Regions from separate parts of the Pelagibius sp. genome, predicted to be linked through region 1. Evidence: predicted binding sites of a transcription regulator. Region 1 holds the regulator's gene; the other holds the start of a gene.
The links. Region 1 encodes PhoB, which activates phosphate uptake and scavenging genes when phosphate is short. Its sites were predicted from a motif close to TNTCATAAAACTGTCA; they were not measured.
Positions count from the first base shown of each region.

Region 2: the regulator PhoB is predicted to act here: its motif matches at 1,005-1,020, upstream of phnD (phosphate/phosphite/phosphonate ABC transporter substrate-binding protein).

Region 1 covers NZ_OZ252224.1:5,111,586-5,119,004, reverse strand. Annotated here, with positions in the region: gene ACP146_RS23765 (FecR family protein) at 1-849, shown strand, start outside; gene ACP146_RS23760 (TonB-dependent receptor domain-containing protein) at 1,054-3,546, shown strand; gene ACP146_RS23755 (PepSY-associated TM helix domain-containing protein) at 3,584-4,921, shown strand; gene phoB (phosphate regulon transcriptional regulator PhoB) at 4,898-5,590, opposite strand; gene phoU (phosphate signaling complex protein PhoU) at 5,587-6,327, opposite strand; gene pstB (phosphate ABC transporter ATP-binding protein PstB) at 6,382-7,185, opposite strand; gene pstA (phosphate ABC transporter permease PstA) at 7,203-7,419, opposite strand, start outside.
Region 2 covers NZ_OZ252224.1:454,813-462,231, reverse strand. Annotated here, with positions in the region: gene panC (pantoate--beta-alanine ligase) at 1-908, shown strand, start outside; gene phnD (phosphate/phosphite/phosphonate ABC transporter substrate-binding protein) at 1,087-2,061, shown strand; gene phnC (phosphonate ABC transporter ATP-binding protein) at 2,166-2,990, shown strand; gene phnE (phosphonate ABC transporter, permease protein PhnE) at 2,987-3,796, shown strand; gene phnE (phosphonate ABC transporter, permease protein PhnE) at 3,798-4,610, shown strand; gene ACP146_RS02265 (hypothetical protein) at 4,632-4,895, opposite strand; gene ACP146_RS02260 (ArsR/SmtB family transcription factor) at 4,911-5,249, opposite strand; gene ACP146_RS02255 (TAXI family TRAP transporter solute-binding subunit) at 5,409-6,374, shown strand; gene ACP146_RS02250 (TRAP transporter permease) at 6,506-7,419, shown strand, end outside.

The DNA of each region.
Region 1 (7,419 bases):
GAGGAGGCCTATGTCCGGGTTGAGCGTGTATGGCGTCTGGCCGGCGAACTGCCGTGGGAAGCGACGACTGAGCACCGCTCCCGCAAGCGGGCTTCCGTCCGGGCACCGCAATCGCGCCGCCGCATCGTTTTTGCCGCCGCCGCAGCCTTGGCGGCAACGGTTGCGATTTTCCTGGCGCCTGTTGTCGCACTAAACCTCTCTGCAGATCACGTAACCGGGGTCGGTGAGGTTCGGCAGATCGTTCTTTCGGACGGCAGTATCGCGGAGCTGGATGCCGAGTCGGCGCTGACCGTTGATTACAGCGATGATGGCCGCCGTTTGCGCCTCTTGTCCGGCCGGGCTTTTTTTCAGGTGCAGAACGACCCTGAGCGACCCTTTAAGGTCGTGACGGAGGATTTGGTGGCGACAGTTACCGGCACCGCCTTTGCCGTCGCCTTGGGCCGATCCGGCGGGCAGGTCACCGTAGCCGAAGGTAGCGTCAAGGTGGGCAGCCTCTCGGCCGATGGTGTTGCGCCCACTGATCGCTACACGTTGATGCCGGGCGACCGTCTTGCGGTTTCTGCTGCCGATGGCCAGGTGGTGCGTTCCCGTATCGCCACGGAAAACGTGGCAGCTTGGCGTGATAACCTTTTGATTGCAGATGCCATGGCACTTTCAACGGTCGTGGAGCAGCTTCGCCGGTATCATCGGGGCGTGATCGTTCTGCGCAGCCCCGCGCTCTCGACGGCGCAGGTCACCGGAGTCTTCAATCTCAACGATCCGCTTGCAGCGCTCCAGGCTGCTGCTGCGACCCAGGGCGCGCGGGTGACTGCCTTGACGCCCTATGTTTTGCTGGTGGACAGACCCTGAAACCGGGCTTTCGCTCGTCAAATCATCAGGTGGGCTGGCAGATGACACGCTGCTGCTCCGCAAGCACCGGTAAAAAAAGTAATCCGACCCCTTAAATCCCGCTTCCTTGTTACGTCCTTAACTCAAAGACCGGAATGAGTTGCATTCGCAACTGACGCGGTGGCCTGTGGCTTCGCGCCGTTTTGGTGCATGAAGGGGGAAGTGATGATCTTGTCTAGGGGGGCCACGCGGTATTGCGTCGGCGTTATCAACGGCGTGTTCGGTGCAGGTGTTTTGCTTACCGGCATGGCCTCGGAAACACAGGCCGGCGACTGGCAGCGGGAACTCTTGGAAATGGAAAAAGCGGCGGCGTTGCCGTTGCGCCATCACGGGCACCAGACGGTGCGAGAGCAGGTCGCCCAGGCATCGACCATGAATTTCTCCATTCCGCCTCAGCCTTTGGCTCAGGCCTTGACGCAATTCGGGCGCCAGGCGGGTTTGCAGGTCGCGATAGACAGCAGCTTGGCGGAAGGGCTGCAAAGCCCCGGTGTAACTGGCGCGCTGACCCCGGAAGACGCCCTGGGTCGTCTCCTGGCCGACACCGGCCTTGTTTACCGCTACCTCGACGCCTCAACGGTAATGCTGACGACTGCGGAAAGCGGCGGCGAGGCGGCGCCTGAGAGCGACAATGGGCCGCTGGTCACGGACAAGATCGTAGTTTCCGCGGCGCGCTTCGAGCGGCCGATTTCCGAGCTGCCCGCTTCGGTTACGGTGCTTGGGCAGCAGCAGTTGGACGAACAGCCGAGCTTTCAACGCGATCCGATCGGCGGGCTTTTCAAGGTCGTGCCGGGGATTGACGTGAGGGGCCCGCTGGGCAGCAGTGGGGGCCTGCGCGGCCGCCAAGCGTCATTTCGTATCAACAACATCGAAATCAACCAGCGCTTCCGGCCCTCCGCCAACGCGATCTACGATGTACCGCCCTCTGCCTTCAGTCGGGTTGAGGTGGTGCGCGGCGCCGATGCCACCTTTGGCTTCGGCGCCAGTGGCGGCGCGGTCAACTTCCTCACCTCCCAGCCGGTTCCCGGCGAGCCGACTTTTGAGACAACTCTCGGTTTCTCGCTTCAACCGACGGATGTTGAGCAAAGCTTCAGCCCGGAACTGCGTCAGAGTCTGACCGGCAGCGAAGGAGCGGTGGACTTCTGGCTTGAAGTGGGCGGAAAGTTTAACGGCACTCTTTTTGATCCTGATGGCGATCCCTTGCCGGACAGCGACAGTACCTTTCCGAACAGCAAGGTTTTCGATGCCAATGCGGCCTTCACCATCAACGTCGATGACGACTCACGACTGAAGTTCACGCACTTCTTCGTCAATACGGAACAGGACCCGGAATTCGTTGCCCTGGCTGACGGTGACCCGGATACAGGGACGAAGACCTCGACCGCCGACTTTGAGAGTCTCGGCGATGTCTTTGACGACTCCTTCCGCAGTCAGTATGTCGGGACTGCCAGTTACGAGAATGACGATGTTCTCGGCAGCCGCGTGAACCTTACGGCCTACTATCAAGACCGGACGCTTCGCCAGATTCCCGGCGATGTTGGCGGTGGCGTCATTCTGCAATTGGAAGAGCAGAATCAGCGTCTCGGTGGCAGGCTGAGCGTTGAGACGCCGCTCGAGTTTCTCGACGACACCTATTTTCAAGGCTCCGCACTGATCTGGGGCGGTGATGCTCAGGTCTTCGAGTACGAGGCGGAAGAAACCAATAGCCTTGGTCTTCCCGTTCTGTTTCTGGTTCCGGAAGGTACGGAAAACACAACAGCCGCCTTCGCCCAGGCCCGGGTTCCGGTGACAGACTACTTTCTGCTGACCGGCGGGCTTCGCTATGAATATGGCGTGGTCGATATCGGTTCCGCCAACCTTTCGCCCTTCTTTGGCGGCCCGTTCGAAGGCGGCGAAGTCGATTACGATCAGATCCTCTATAACGCCGGCCTCGTCTATTTCGCGACCGATGAGATAGAGCTCTATGGCAGCTTTACCCAGGCGGCTGACGTGCTCGACCTGGCGCGCGCGCCGCGCCTCGCCAACATCACCTCTGCCGACCAGATCCAGCCGGAGCCTACAACGACGGATCAGTTTGAAATCGGCATCCGTGGCGACTGGGACAAAGTCCAGGTCACGGCCGCGGCCTTCTTCAGTGAATCCGACAGCGCCAATCAGTACGAAGTCGTACCGGGAACGAGCTTCGCAGCACCGGTGCGCCGCCCTCAGGAGATCTGGGGCGTGGAGGCGACACTCGATACGCAGCCTTTTGAGGATTGGGGGTTCGGTGGCAGCTTCTCATTCAGCGATGGCGAGACGGAGCTCAACAATGGTGACACCGTGGATTTGGGCCCGGAAACAGTTCAGTCCCCCCGTTTCACCGGCTATGTCGACTACAGCCCCTTCTCCTGGTGGCGCAACCGTCTGCAGGTCACCCATCAGCTTTCCGCCGACGCTAGTCCTGCACTCAACGAGTTTGAGGTCGATGCCCAGACCTACGTGGATTTCTTCGCGGAATTCGACGCGGGGCCCGGCAAGCTTCAGGTTGGCGTGGAGAACCTTTTCAACACGACCGAGTTCAATCCCAGGTCCCAGATAAACCGCAACACGACAGTGGGGCAGACCGCTCATGTACCTTTCCCCGGTACGACGGTGGGGGTGCGCTATTCCATGAAATGGTGAGTTTGCTCCGGAGCAGGCCGGTGGAGAGAAGCTATCGATGACATCGCGCAACTGGTTTCGCGTTCACAGCTTTACCGGCGTTATCACCGGCTTGCTTCTTTTTGTCATCTGCTGGACCGGCACCTTCGCGACCCTGTCGCGGGAGATCGACTGGCTGGTCACACCCGAGGCGCGCGTCGAAGTCGGTGCGGAGGTATTGGGTTGGGAAAAGTTGCTCGATACCGTGACAGCAGTCTATCAAGTCGAAGCCATCCACAGCCTAACACCACCCCTTTACGCCAACTCGGCGGCGGAAATCCTTGTTGATTTGCCGAACCAACGGTTTGTGCGGATTTACGTCGATCCCTACACCGCCGAGCTTCGCGGGGCTTTGAGTGCCGTCAACCTTCAGCGGATCTTTCGCGATCTGCATCGCCGGCTTTTCATTCCCGGTTCAGCGGGCGTTCTGCTGGTTTCGGCCTTTGGGCTCTTTCTGCTCATCTCCATGATCACACCGCTGGTGTTTTACAAACGCTGGTGGCGCCGTTTCTTCGTTTTCCGTGCCGGTTCCCTGCGTGCGATTTGGAGTGAGCTTCACAAGCTGAGCGGGCTCTGGAGCTTATGGTTTGTCTTGATCATTGCCGTGACCGGAATCTGGTACGGTGTCGAAGCGTTGAAGTTGCTGCCAACGGTCAAAGGGCCGCCACCAGCGGCGGAGGTTGAAGCGTCACTACCGCTCGACGAGCTGCTGGGAATGGCTGCTGCTACGCGGCCGGACCTGCGCTTCAGGTCGGTGGTTCCACCCGGCGGCCGGTTCGGCGGCGCGCTCTATGTTGAGGGTCAGGCGCAGTCTCTTCTGGTGCGTGACCGCGCGAACCATGTTTTGGTCAATGCGGCCGATGGGTCGGTCCTGCACAGCTATACCGCCGGCGACGCAGGGGTCTATGTGCGTTTGACAAACACGATGGACCCCCTTCACTTCGGCGATTTTGCCGGCCTTGTTTCCAAAGCGGTTTGGTTTCTTTTCGGTTTGATTCTTTCCGGACTCGGCCTTACCGGCGCCTATCTGCATGTTCTTCGTCTGCGTCGAGCGGCCGGCCGACCATCTCGGGTAAAGTGGCCGGGCATGACCCCTGCCTTACTGGGTTCTATAGCGGTCGTCGCCGCGACCTTCCCACTCGGCTACCTGCGCTATCAGGTGGCCGGACCGGTGGTCGAAGGGGTGCGCCAGCTGCCCGACTTGGCGCCCGGTGTTGTAGCGTTTCTCTGGGTATGGACAGCTGTCACACTGACAATTCTTATTGCCTGGCTGTTGCTGCTGTGGTTCCCGCGTGCGGCTGAAGGATCATCACGCAGCGAAGACTCAACGGACCTAGGGTGCCGGACGGTCGAGTGAATAGCCGGCGGAGCGGACGGTGCGAATGAGGTCGTCGTTGCCGTTCTGGTTCAGTGCCTTGCGCAGGCGGCGGATGTGCACGTCGACGGTGCGCGGCTCGACATAAACGTCGCGGCCCCAAACCGAATCCAGCAACTGTTCCCGGGTGAAGACGCGGCCGGGATTTTGCATCAGATGGCGCAGCAGGCGGAATTCGGTCGGCCCCAGATGCACGTCATGGCCACTGCGCCGCACGCGGTGGGCTGCCAGGTCCATGGCCAGATCCTCGAAGGCCAGCATCTCGCTGCTCAACTCCGGTTTGCTCCGGCGCAACACCGCATTGATGCGCGCGATCAGCTCGGCCGGTGAGAAGGGCTTGGTCATGTAGTCGTCGCAGCCGCTGTCGAGACCGCGCAGCTTGTCGGTTTCCTCGCCGCGCGCCGTCAGCATGATGATCGGCACGCGCTTGGTTTCCGGTTTGCTGCGCAGTTGACGGCAGACCTCGATGCCGGACATCAGCGGCAGCATCCAGTCGAGCAGAATCAGGTCGGGCACTTCCTCGGCTGCGGCCACCAGGGCCTCCTCGCCGTCGCCCGCCGTATTCACGCGAAAGCCGGCGCCCTCGAGGTTGTAACGCAGCATGGTGACCAGGGCCTCCTGGTCTTCGATGATCAAAACAAGGGGTCTCACGCGCCCTCCTTCTCCGTCGTTTCGCCGTCCTCGGGCTCAACCACCTGGAAGCTGGACATATCGCTCTTCGGGCGGCCGCCCTCGATCCGCTCGCCGGTCGAGAGATAATAGGTCGTCTCGGCGATGTTGGTGGCGTGATCGCCGATGCGCTCTATGTTCTTGGCCACAAAGAGCAGATGGGTACAGGGCGTGATATTGCGAGGGTCTTCCATCATGTAGGTCAGCAGCTCGCGAAACAGCGCCGTATACATCTCGTCGACTTCCTCGTCGCGGTGCCAGACGTCCATCGACCGATTTGCGTCGTGGTTGGCGTAGGCGTCGAGCACGTCCTTGATGATGGCCTGAACCAGCTTGGCCATACGGGGGATGGAACGCGCCGCTTCGTGATGGGCCAGTTGGTTGAGGGCGATGGAGCGCTTGGCAATGTTCTTCGCGTAATCGCCGATGCGCTCCAGGTCGCTGGAGATCTTCAAGGCGGAGATGACTTCGCGCAGATCGTTGGCCATGGGCTGACGCAGGGCCAGGGTACGGATTGCGTTTTCGTCCAGTTCCAGGTCCATCTCGTCGATGGCTTCGTCGCCCTTTACCACGCGCTCGGCAAGCTCCGAATCGCGCTTTACCAGCGCGTCGATGGCGCCGGCGAGTTGTGCTTCCGCCACGCCGCCCATGCGCAGAACCACAGCGTTCAACTGCTGCAGTTCTTCATCGAAGGATTTAACGATGTGTTCGCTGTTCATAAGCTTTGGTCCTTCGGCTCTGCGCCGCGATCGCCTTGGGCTCGCCGCTTCGGATCAACCGAAGCGGCCGGTGATGTAACCCTGGGTGCGCTGATCGCGCGGGTTGGTGAAAAGCTGTTCGGTCTCGCTGACTTCGACCAGATCGCCGAGGTGGAAAAACGCGGTCTTCTGCGACACGCGGGCGGCCTGCTGCATGGAGTGGGTAACGATCACGATGGTGAAGTTCTGGCGCAGCTCGTCGATCAGCTCCTCAATGCGGGCGGTGGCGATGGGGTCGAGCGCCGAGCAGGGTTCGTCCATCAGGATCACCTCGGGATTGACCGCGATCGCGCGGGCGATGCAGAGACGCTGCTGCTGGCCGCCGGAAAGGCCGGTGCCCGGCGCCTGCAGGCGGTCCTTCACCTCTTTCCAAAGGCCGGCTTTGGTGAGGCTGATCTCGACGATGTCGTCGAGGTCCGACTTCGCTTCGGCGATGCCGTGCAGGCGCGGACCGTAGGCGATGTTGTCGTAGATCGATTTCGGAAAGGGGTTCGGCTTCTGAAACACCATGCCGACCCTTGCGCGAAGCTGCACCACGTCCAGGCCGCTGCGGTAGATATCGACATCGTCCAGGGTGATGTCGCCTTCCACCCGGCAGCCGTCGATCACGTCGTTCATCCGGTTGAGGCACCGCAGAAAGGTCGACTTGCCGCAACCCGAAGGGCCGATCAGCGAGGTCACCTGGTTTTCTTCGATATCCAGGTCGATGTTCTTCAGCGCCTTGGTTTCGCCGTAGTAGACGTCAACTTGGCGGGCGGTCATCTTGGGCGAGTTCCGTAGCGCCCTCTGCGGCGCTTCAGCTTCTGCAACTGCGTCCATAGCGATCTTTCCTGTAACTACCATTGACGTTCGAAGCGCTTGCGCAGCAGAACCGCCAGCGCGTTCATGAGAATGAGGAAACCCAGCAGCACCATGATGGCGCCATTGGTTTTCTCGACGAAGGCGCGCTCCGGCGCATCGGCCCAGAGGAAAATCTGCACCGGCAGCACCGTGGCCGGATCGGTCACGCCGCCTGGAATGTCGACGATGAAGGCGACCATGCCGATCATCAGC
Region 2 (7,419 bases), 4.7 Mb from region 1:
GGACAGTCCCCCAGACCACCCCTGGGACCACCCCTGGGACCACAGCAGAGGCAAAAGATCTGATCAGACTGCGCCGGATCGCCGAGCTGCGCAGTCAGGTCGCCACCTGGCGCCGCGCCGGGGAGAGTATCGCCATTGTCCCGACCATGGGCGCCCTGCACGACGGGCACCTGGAACTGGTGCGCCGGGCCCGGGTCGACTGCGAGCGGGTGATCACCACGATCTTCGTGAACCCAATGCAGTTCAACCGGCCCGACGACCTTTCGAGCTATCCGCGCGACGAGGCCGGCGACACAGCCAAGCTCGCCGAAAACAGGGTCGATGCGCTCTTCGCCCCAGCCGCCGAAGAGATCTATCCCAAGGGCTATCAGACCCGCGTATCGGTGCCGCTGCTGTCCGATTGTCTCTGCGGCGCGGCACGGCCCGGCCACATGGAGGGGGTGGCCACGGTGGTTGCGAAGCTGCTGCTGCAGTCCCTGCCTGATGCAGCCTATTTCGGCGAGAAGGACTATCAGCAGTTCCTGGTGGTGCAGCGCATGGCCCGCGATCTGGACATCCCGGTGCGCATGGAGGCGGTGCCGACGGTGCGCGAGGCCGATGGTCTGGCGCTGTCGTCGCGCAACCTTCTGCTGACCCCGGCGCAACGTGATCAGGCGACGGCGATGTATCGCGTGTTGACCGAATTGGCGGCGCGCCTGAAGGACGGGCGGACCCCGGCACCGCCGGCGCTCGCCTGGGGCCGGGCGGCGCTTGGCGAGGCCGGCTTCGACCCGGTCGACTATCTGGAACTGCGCGACGCCGATACCCTGCAGCCGCTGGAACGCGCCGAGCGGCCGGCCCGGCTCTTCGCTGCCGCCTGGCTGGGCCAGGTCCGCCTCATCGACAACTTGGCCGTCGTCGACGGCTGACACTGCCGGCGGAACTGAGAAGCCGACACAACCTCGCAGAGGCCTGTCCAAGGTCAGTTTCTGCTTGGCGGAGCGCCGCCGATCTGAGAGCTTAGCCCTCATAAAACTACAACGAAAAATGCGAAGTCCGCCGTCGGGCGGCAAAGCTTCGATCGTTTGCGCAAAGGGAGGATAAAGTATGAGGTTCCTAGCATCTTTGGTCATGGCGCCCGCTCTGGCCCTGGGCCTGATGGCAGCCGCACCCCAGGTCCAGGCCGCCGAGGACTGCCACCGCGGCACACTTGATGATCGGTATTGCGACCGCGATTTCAACCTGACGGCGGACCTGCCGAGCAATCCGGACGAATGGGTCGATCCCGATACCATCATCTTCTCCTACACCCCGGTCGAAGATCCGGCTGTTTATGCCAAGGTCTGGGACGGTTTCATCCAGCACATGGCGGAAGTCACCGGCAAAGAGGTCGTCTTTTTCCCGGTCCAGTCCTACGCCGCGCAGTACGAGGCCATGCGCTCCGGCCGCCTGCACATCGCCGGCGTGAACACCGGCGGCAACCCGGTCGCGGTTTCCTGCGCCGGCTTTGTGCCCTTTGCGATGATGGCTTCGGCCGACGGCTCCTTCGGCTACGAGATGGAAATCATCGTCCCCGCCGACAGCGACATCCAGGCGCCGGGCGACCTGAAGGGCCGGACCCTGGCCTTCACCTCGCCGACTTCCAACTCCGGCTTCAAGGCGCCCTCGGCCATCCTCAAGGGCGAGTTCGGCATGGAAGCGGACAAGGATTTCCAGACCACCTTCTCCGGCAAGCACGACAACTCGATCCTGGGTGTCGTCAACAAGGACTATGAAGCCGCTGCCGTGGCAAACTCGGTGCTCAAGCGCATGGTCGACCGCGATGCGGTAAAGACCGATGCCTATCGCACGGTCTACAAGTCGCAGACTTTCCCGACCACCGGTTACGGCCACGCCCATAACCTGCATCCAGTCGTGGTCGCCAGGATCAAGGAAGCCTTCTTCTCCTTCCCCTGGGAAGGCTCGGACCTGCAGGCCGAGTTCCAGAAGGAAGCACGCTTCGTTTCGATTCACCACAAGTCCGACTGGGACGTGATCCGCAAGATCGACTCCGCAAACGGCGTCTCCTACGACTGCAAGTGATCCGATGACGAATGGGGAAGCGGGCTCATCCGGGTCCGCTTCCCCTTCTTCGCGGCATATCGCGAACGAGATCAGGCCGCGTATGAGATCAGGGTGGGGGTTAGATGCTGCGTCTCGAAAATCTGGTTAAGCGCTACAAAACCGGCGACCAGGCACTGAAGGGGGTCAATCTCGAGATTCCCAAGGGCCAGGTTCTGGCCCTGATCGGCCCTTCGGGGGCCGGCAAGTCGACCCTGATCCGCTGCATCAATCGTTTGGTGAAGCCGACCTCTGGCGCCGTCTATCTGAACGACGTGAACGTCGCCGCCGTCGGCGCGATGGAGCTGCGCCGCCTGCGCCGCCGCATGGGCATGATCTTTCAGGAATACGCCCTGGTCGAACGCCTGACGGTGATGGAGAACGTGCTGTCCGGCCGCCTCGGCTACGTCGGCTTCTGGCGCAGCTGGTTCCGCAAGTTTCCACCCGACGACGTGGCCGAGGCCTTCCGGCTGCTCGACCGCGTCGGCCTGATGCACATGGCCGACAAGCGCGCCGACGAACTTTCCGGCGGCCAGCGCCAGCGGGTCGGCATCGCCCGCGCGCTCATTCAGAATCCCGACCTGCTGCTGGTCGACGAACCGACCGCCAGCCTGGACCCGAAGACCTCGCGCCAGATCATGCGGCTGGTCTGCGAACTCTGCGCCGAACGCGGTCTTGCCGCCATCATCAACATCCACGACGTGATGCTGGCCCAGATGTTCGGCCAGCGCATCGTCGGCCTGCAGTTGGGCGAGATCGTCTACGACGGCGCCCCAACCGGCCTGACCAGCAACGTGCTGACCACGATCTACGGCGAAGAGGACTGGGAAGCCACCATCGAGAAGGTCGAGGAGGAAGAGGAAAGCGGAACGGCCGAAGCGGAAGCCGCCGAAGCAGGGGCCGGCAGGTGAGCGACCTCAGCCAGACCTATCCGCGCAGCTGGAAGAAGCCGCCGCTGATCGCCTCGGCCTGGCTGCGCCGCGGCCTCTGGCTGGGCGCGGCGATCTATCTGGCACTGGCGCTGGGCACCATGGAGGTGAATTGGGGCCGGGTTATGGAAGGGCTGCCACGCGGCGCCGCCTTCCTCAGCGCCTTCTTCCCGCCCGACTTCGTGACCCGCTGGGACTCCATCCTCGACGGCATCCTGGAATCGATCTGGATGACGGTCATCGCCACCGTCGCCGGCATCGCGCTTTCCGTGCCCGTCGGCCTCGGCGCCGCAAAGAACCTGGCGCCCATGCCGGTCTATCTGTTCTGCCGCGCCATCGTCGCGGTGTCGCGCACCTTCCCCGAGGTGATCCTGGCGATCTTCGCGGTGAAGCTTTTCGGTTTCGGTCCCTTCGCCGGTTTCCTGGCGCTCTCCATCGCCACGGTCGGCTTCTTCGCCAAGCTGCTGGCCGAGGACATCGAGAACATGGACCCCAAACAGGCCGAAGCGATCAGAGCGACGGGCGCTTCCTGGTTCCAGTGGATCAACTATGCCGTCCAGCCCCAGGTGATGCCGCGCATGATCGGTCTCTCAATGTACCGCCTCGACATCAACTTCCGCGAGTCCGCGGTGGTCGGCATCGTCGGCGGCGGCGGCATCGGCGCCACCCTGCTCACCGCCTTCGACCGCTACGAGTTCGATTCGGCGGCGGCGATCCTGCTGGTGATCATCGGCATCGTCATGGTGCTGGAGTATCTCTCCGGCTACCTCCGGCGCTGGGTGCAGTAGCGTGCCGGTCATCGAACAGGACGGCCGCCCGGTCTGGAAACGCCGCACCTCCGCCCAGCAGTGGGGCCGCTGGTTTGCCTGGCTGATCGGCGTCGCCATCGTCGTCTATTCCTGGCAACTGATTTCCGAAAAGACGATCTGGTTCTTCGTCGCCGACGCCCCCACCCAGGCCGCCGACATGGCCGAGCGGATGATTCCGCCCAAGTGGTCTTATATGGAGGAGCTCTGGCTGCCGGTCTGGGACACCATCAACATCGCCACCCTGGGCACCCTGATCGCCCTGGTGCTGGCCTTTCCCATCGCCTTCTGCGCGGCGCGCAACACCAGCCCGCACCCGGTGGTGCGCTCGGTCGCGCTCTTCGTCATCGTTTCCTCGCGCTCGATCAATTCGCTGATCTGGGCGCTGATGCTGGTGGCGATCATCGGCCCCGGCGTCTTCGCCGGCGTCATCGCCATCGGTCTGCGCTCCATCGGCTTCTGCGCCAAGCTGCTCTACGAAGCCATCGAGGAGATCGACGAGACCCAGGTCGAAGCGATCACCGCGACCGGTGCAACGGGGCCGCAGCGTCTCGCCTATGGCATCGTGCCGCAGATCCTGCCCGCCTTCGCCGGGATCGCCGTGTTCCGCTGGGACATCAACATCCGTGAGTCCACGGTGCTCGGCCTGGTCGGCGCCGGCGGCATCGGCCTGCAGCTCAACTCCTCGATCTCCAGCCTCGCCTGGACCCAGGTCTCGCTGATCCTGCTGGTCATCCTGGCGACGGTGGCGGTCAGCGAATGGGTCTCCGCCAAGGTCCGCCACGCCATCATCTGAACCCGCGGCTGGCAGCGCTGGTCATTCGACCTCGCGCAGGACTTTTTCGACCGCCGCCAGCCGCGTTTTCATGTCCGAGAGGTCGGCTTCGAGACTGGCCAGGGAAGCGGCGCTGGCAGTCTGCGCCGCGGAAGTCTTTTCGGCCAGAGCCCGATAGGCGCCGTCGTCTGCCGCCCGCAGGCGGGCCCGCTTTGCGGCTGAGAAATACTTCATCCCGAACACCGAAAGAACGGTCGCGAGAGTCAGAAGGGTGAGGAGAAAAAACGTGCCTGAATGCTCCGCCATGTCGGCTTCCTTTCGCTATGTCGACTTTGTCGATTGGACCGTGAGGGTTTCCGCGAGCCCGGCAATCCTTGCGGCATCCAGGACCAGACTGAATTCCGCCACCGAGAAATACCTCAGCGCCTTGCCGTCGTCGGACACTTCGAAATCGCTGACAACCAAACCGGCCGCTTCGAGCTTCTGCAGGTGAAGGTTCAGCAGCGGACGGCTGATTCCGATATCCCGCGCCAACTGGCTGACGTAGTTCCGCCCGCCGGCCTGCAGCGTTGCGATGATCCGCAACCGCTGTGGATTGGCCAGGGCCGACAGCTTCGCCAAGACATCGTCACCCGTGATCCTTTGTGCGCTCTGTCTCATATCCGGAACATAGTATAAATATATTTCATATGAAAGAATTTTCTTTCATATGAATTCAGCCTTGTCGCGCTTGCCCGGCCCGAGCCTTTGCGGCAGGCTCTGCGCCAAGAAAAAACCGCCGCAACGGCGGTCGAGCACACACCTTGGGGAGCAGCCCAGATGAGCCGCAAACACCTGGCCGCCGCAATGGCGGCCGCAACCGTTCTTTCCGCCGTCGGTTTCGGGGGCGCCGCCGAAGCGGAAACCCGCGTCACCTACAAGTCCGCCAAGTCCACCTCGTCTTACTATCAGATGGCGGTGCAGATCGCCGAGGCGATGAAGGCGGGAAGCCAGGGCGAAATCATCGTGACGGTGGAGGAGAGCCAGGGCTCGGTCCAGAATGTGAAAGAGGCCGCCAACCGCAGCGGCAACTACGTCTTCACCACACCGCCGAGCCTGGTGAAGCTGGCCCTGGCCGGCCAGAAGATGTTCGAGCCCAAGGACGCAGCCTTCGAGGAAATCCGCAGCCTGTTCCCGATCCCCTCCCTCACCATGCACTACGTCGTGCGCGCCGATGCCGGGGTGGAAGACTTCGCCGGGCTGGCCGGCAAGGACTTCATCATCGGCAAAGGCAGCTTCGGCGCCCGCGAGGCAGCCAAGAACTTCGAACTCTTCGGCCTGACCGACCAGGTGAAGCTGGTGAACGTGGAGCTGGGCTCCGCCGTCCCGGCTCTGAAGAACGGCCAGGTCGACGGCTTCGCCACCGCCGGTTCCTACCCCGCGCCCAACGTAATGGAGGCCGCGGCGGGTACCGAGATCCGCCTGCTGTCGATGTCGGAGGAACAGCTCGCCGCCACCAAGCGGACCAGGCTGGTGATCCCGGCGGGCACCTACCCCGGCGTCGACTACGACGTCACCACCACCGCACTGCCCGTCGCCGCCTACACCACCACGGCGATGGATGACGACACTGCCTACCTGATGACCAAGACCTTCTGGGAAGGCAAGGCGCAGATGGGCGAAGCCAATGCCTGGTGGAACGGCGTCAACAGCGACATGCTCGCCACCCTGGGCGCAGAGCTGCACCCCGGTGCGATTCGGTATTACCAGGAGGCCGGGCTTACCGGCAAAGTGTCCGCCCAATGATCCTCCTGCCCAGTGATCGCTGCTGCGGCTTGCGGTTACCCGGCAACTTGATGTAGACGAAGAGCCGTGATCTTCAGATTGGGCGCGCAGAACGCCCAAGAGGGGAGCGCGCGAGGACGGGAGCCATGATCGTGGCGGACAGTGTCGAAGCCACGGGTGTCCGGCGCGGTTTCTTCTCCCTCCTCGCCCTCGTCTCCGTCGGTTTTCACCTCTGGCTGATCTTTGCCGGATTGATTCCCAATCTGGTCAGCCGTCCCCTGCACCTGATGCTGGCCCTGCCCTGGGTTTTCCTGGCGGCGAAAAGCGGCCCGGAGAGAAGCGGCCCTTTGCGCAGGTGGAGCGGCCGCCTGCTCTGCCTCGGCGGACTGCTGGCCTGCAGCTACATCATCGTCAACCTGGAAAGCCTGGACGAACAGTACGGCAGCCTGCGCGGACCGCTGCAGTATGGCCTGGCCATCGTTCTTCTCGTCGTGGTGCTGGAAATGGCACGCCGCGCCATCAAGCTGGCCCTGCCGCTGGTCGCCCTCGCCGCCCTGGCCTATGGCCTCTTCGGCCAGCACCTGCCGGGCGAGTTCGGCCATCCCGGCATTCCGGTCAATTCCTTCCTCGGCACCCTGGTGATCGCCGAGGGCGGCATCTGGGGCTCGCTGACCGGGGTCTCGGTGAACGTGGTGGCGGTCTTCGTCATCCTCGGCGCCTTCGTCGGCGCGGGCGAAGGCGGCGCCGGCTTCATGGCCCTGGCGACCCGCCTGGCCGGGCGGTTCAGGGCGGGCGCCGCCAAGGTCTCGATTCTCTCCTCCGCCTTCTTCGGCTCGATCTCCGGTTCCGCTTCGGCCAACGTCGCCTCGACCGGCGCCATCACCCTGCCGACCATGAAGCGCCTCGGCTATCCGCCCTCCTTCGCCGCCGCGGTCGAAGCCGTCGCCTCCAGCGGCGGCCAGATCATGCCGCCGCTGATGGGCGCCGGGGCCTTCATCATGGTGGAACTGCTGCGCCTGCCCTACACCGCGATCATGGCCGCGGCGATCCTGCCGGCGCTGCTGTT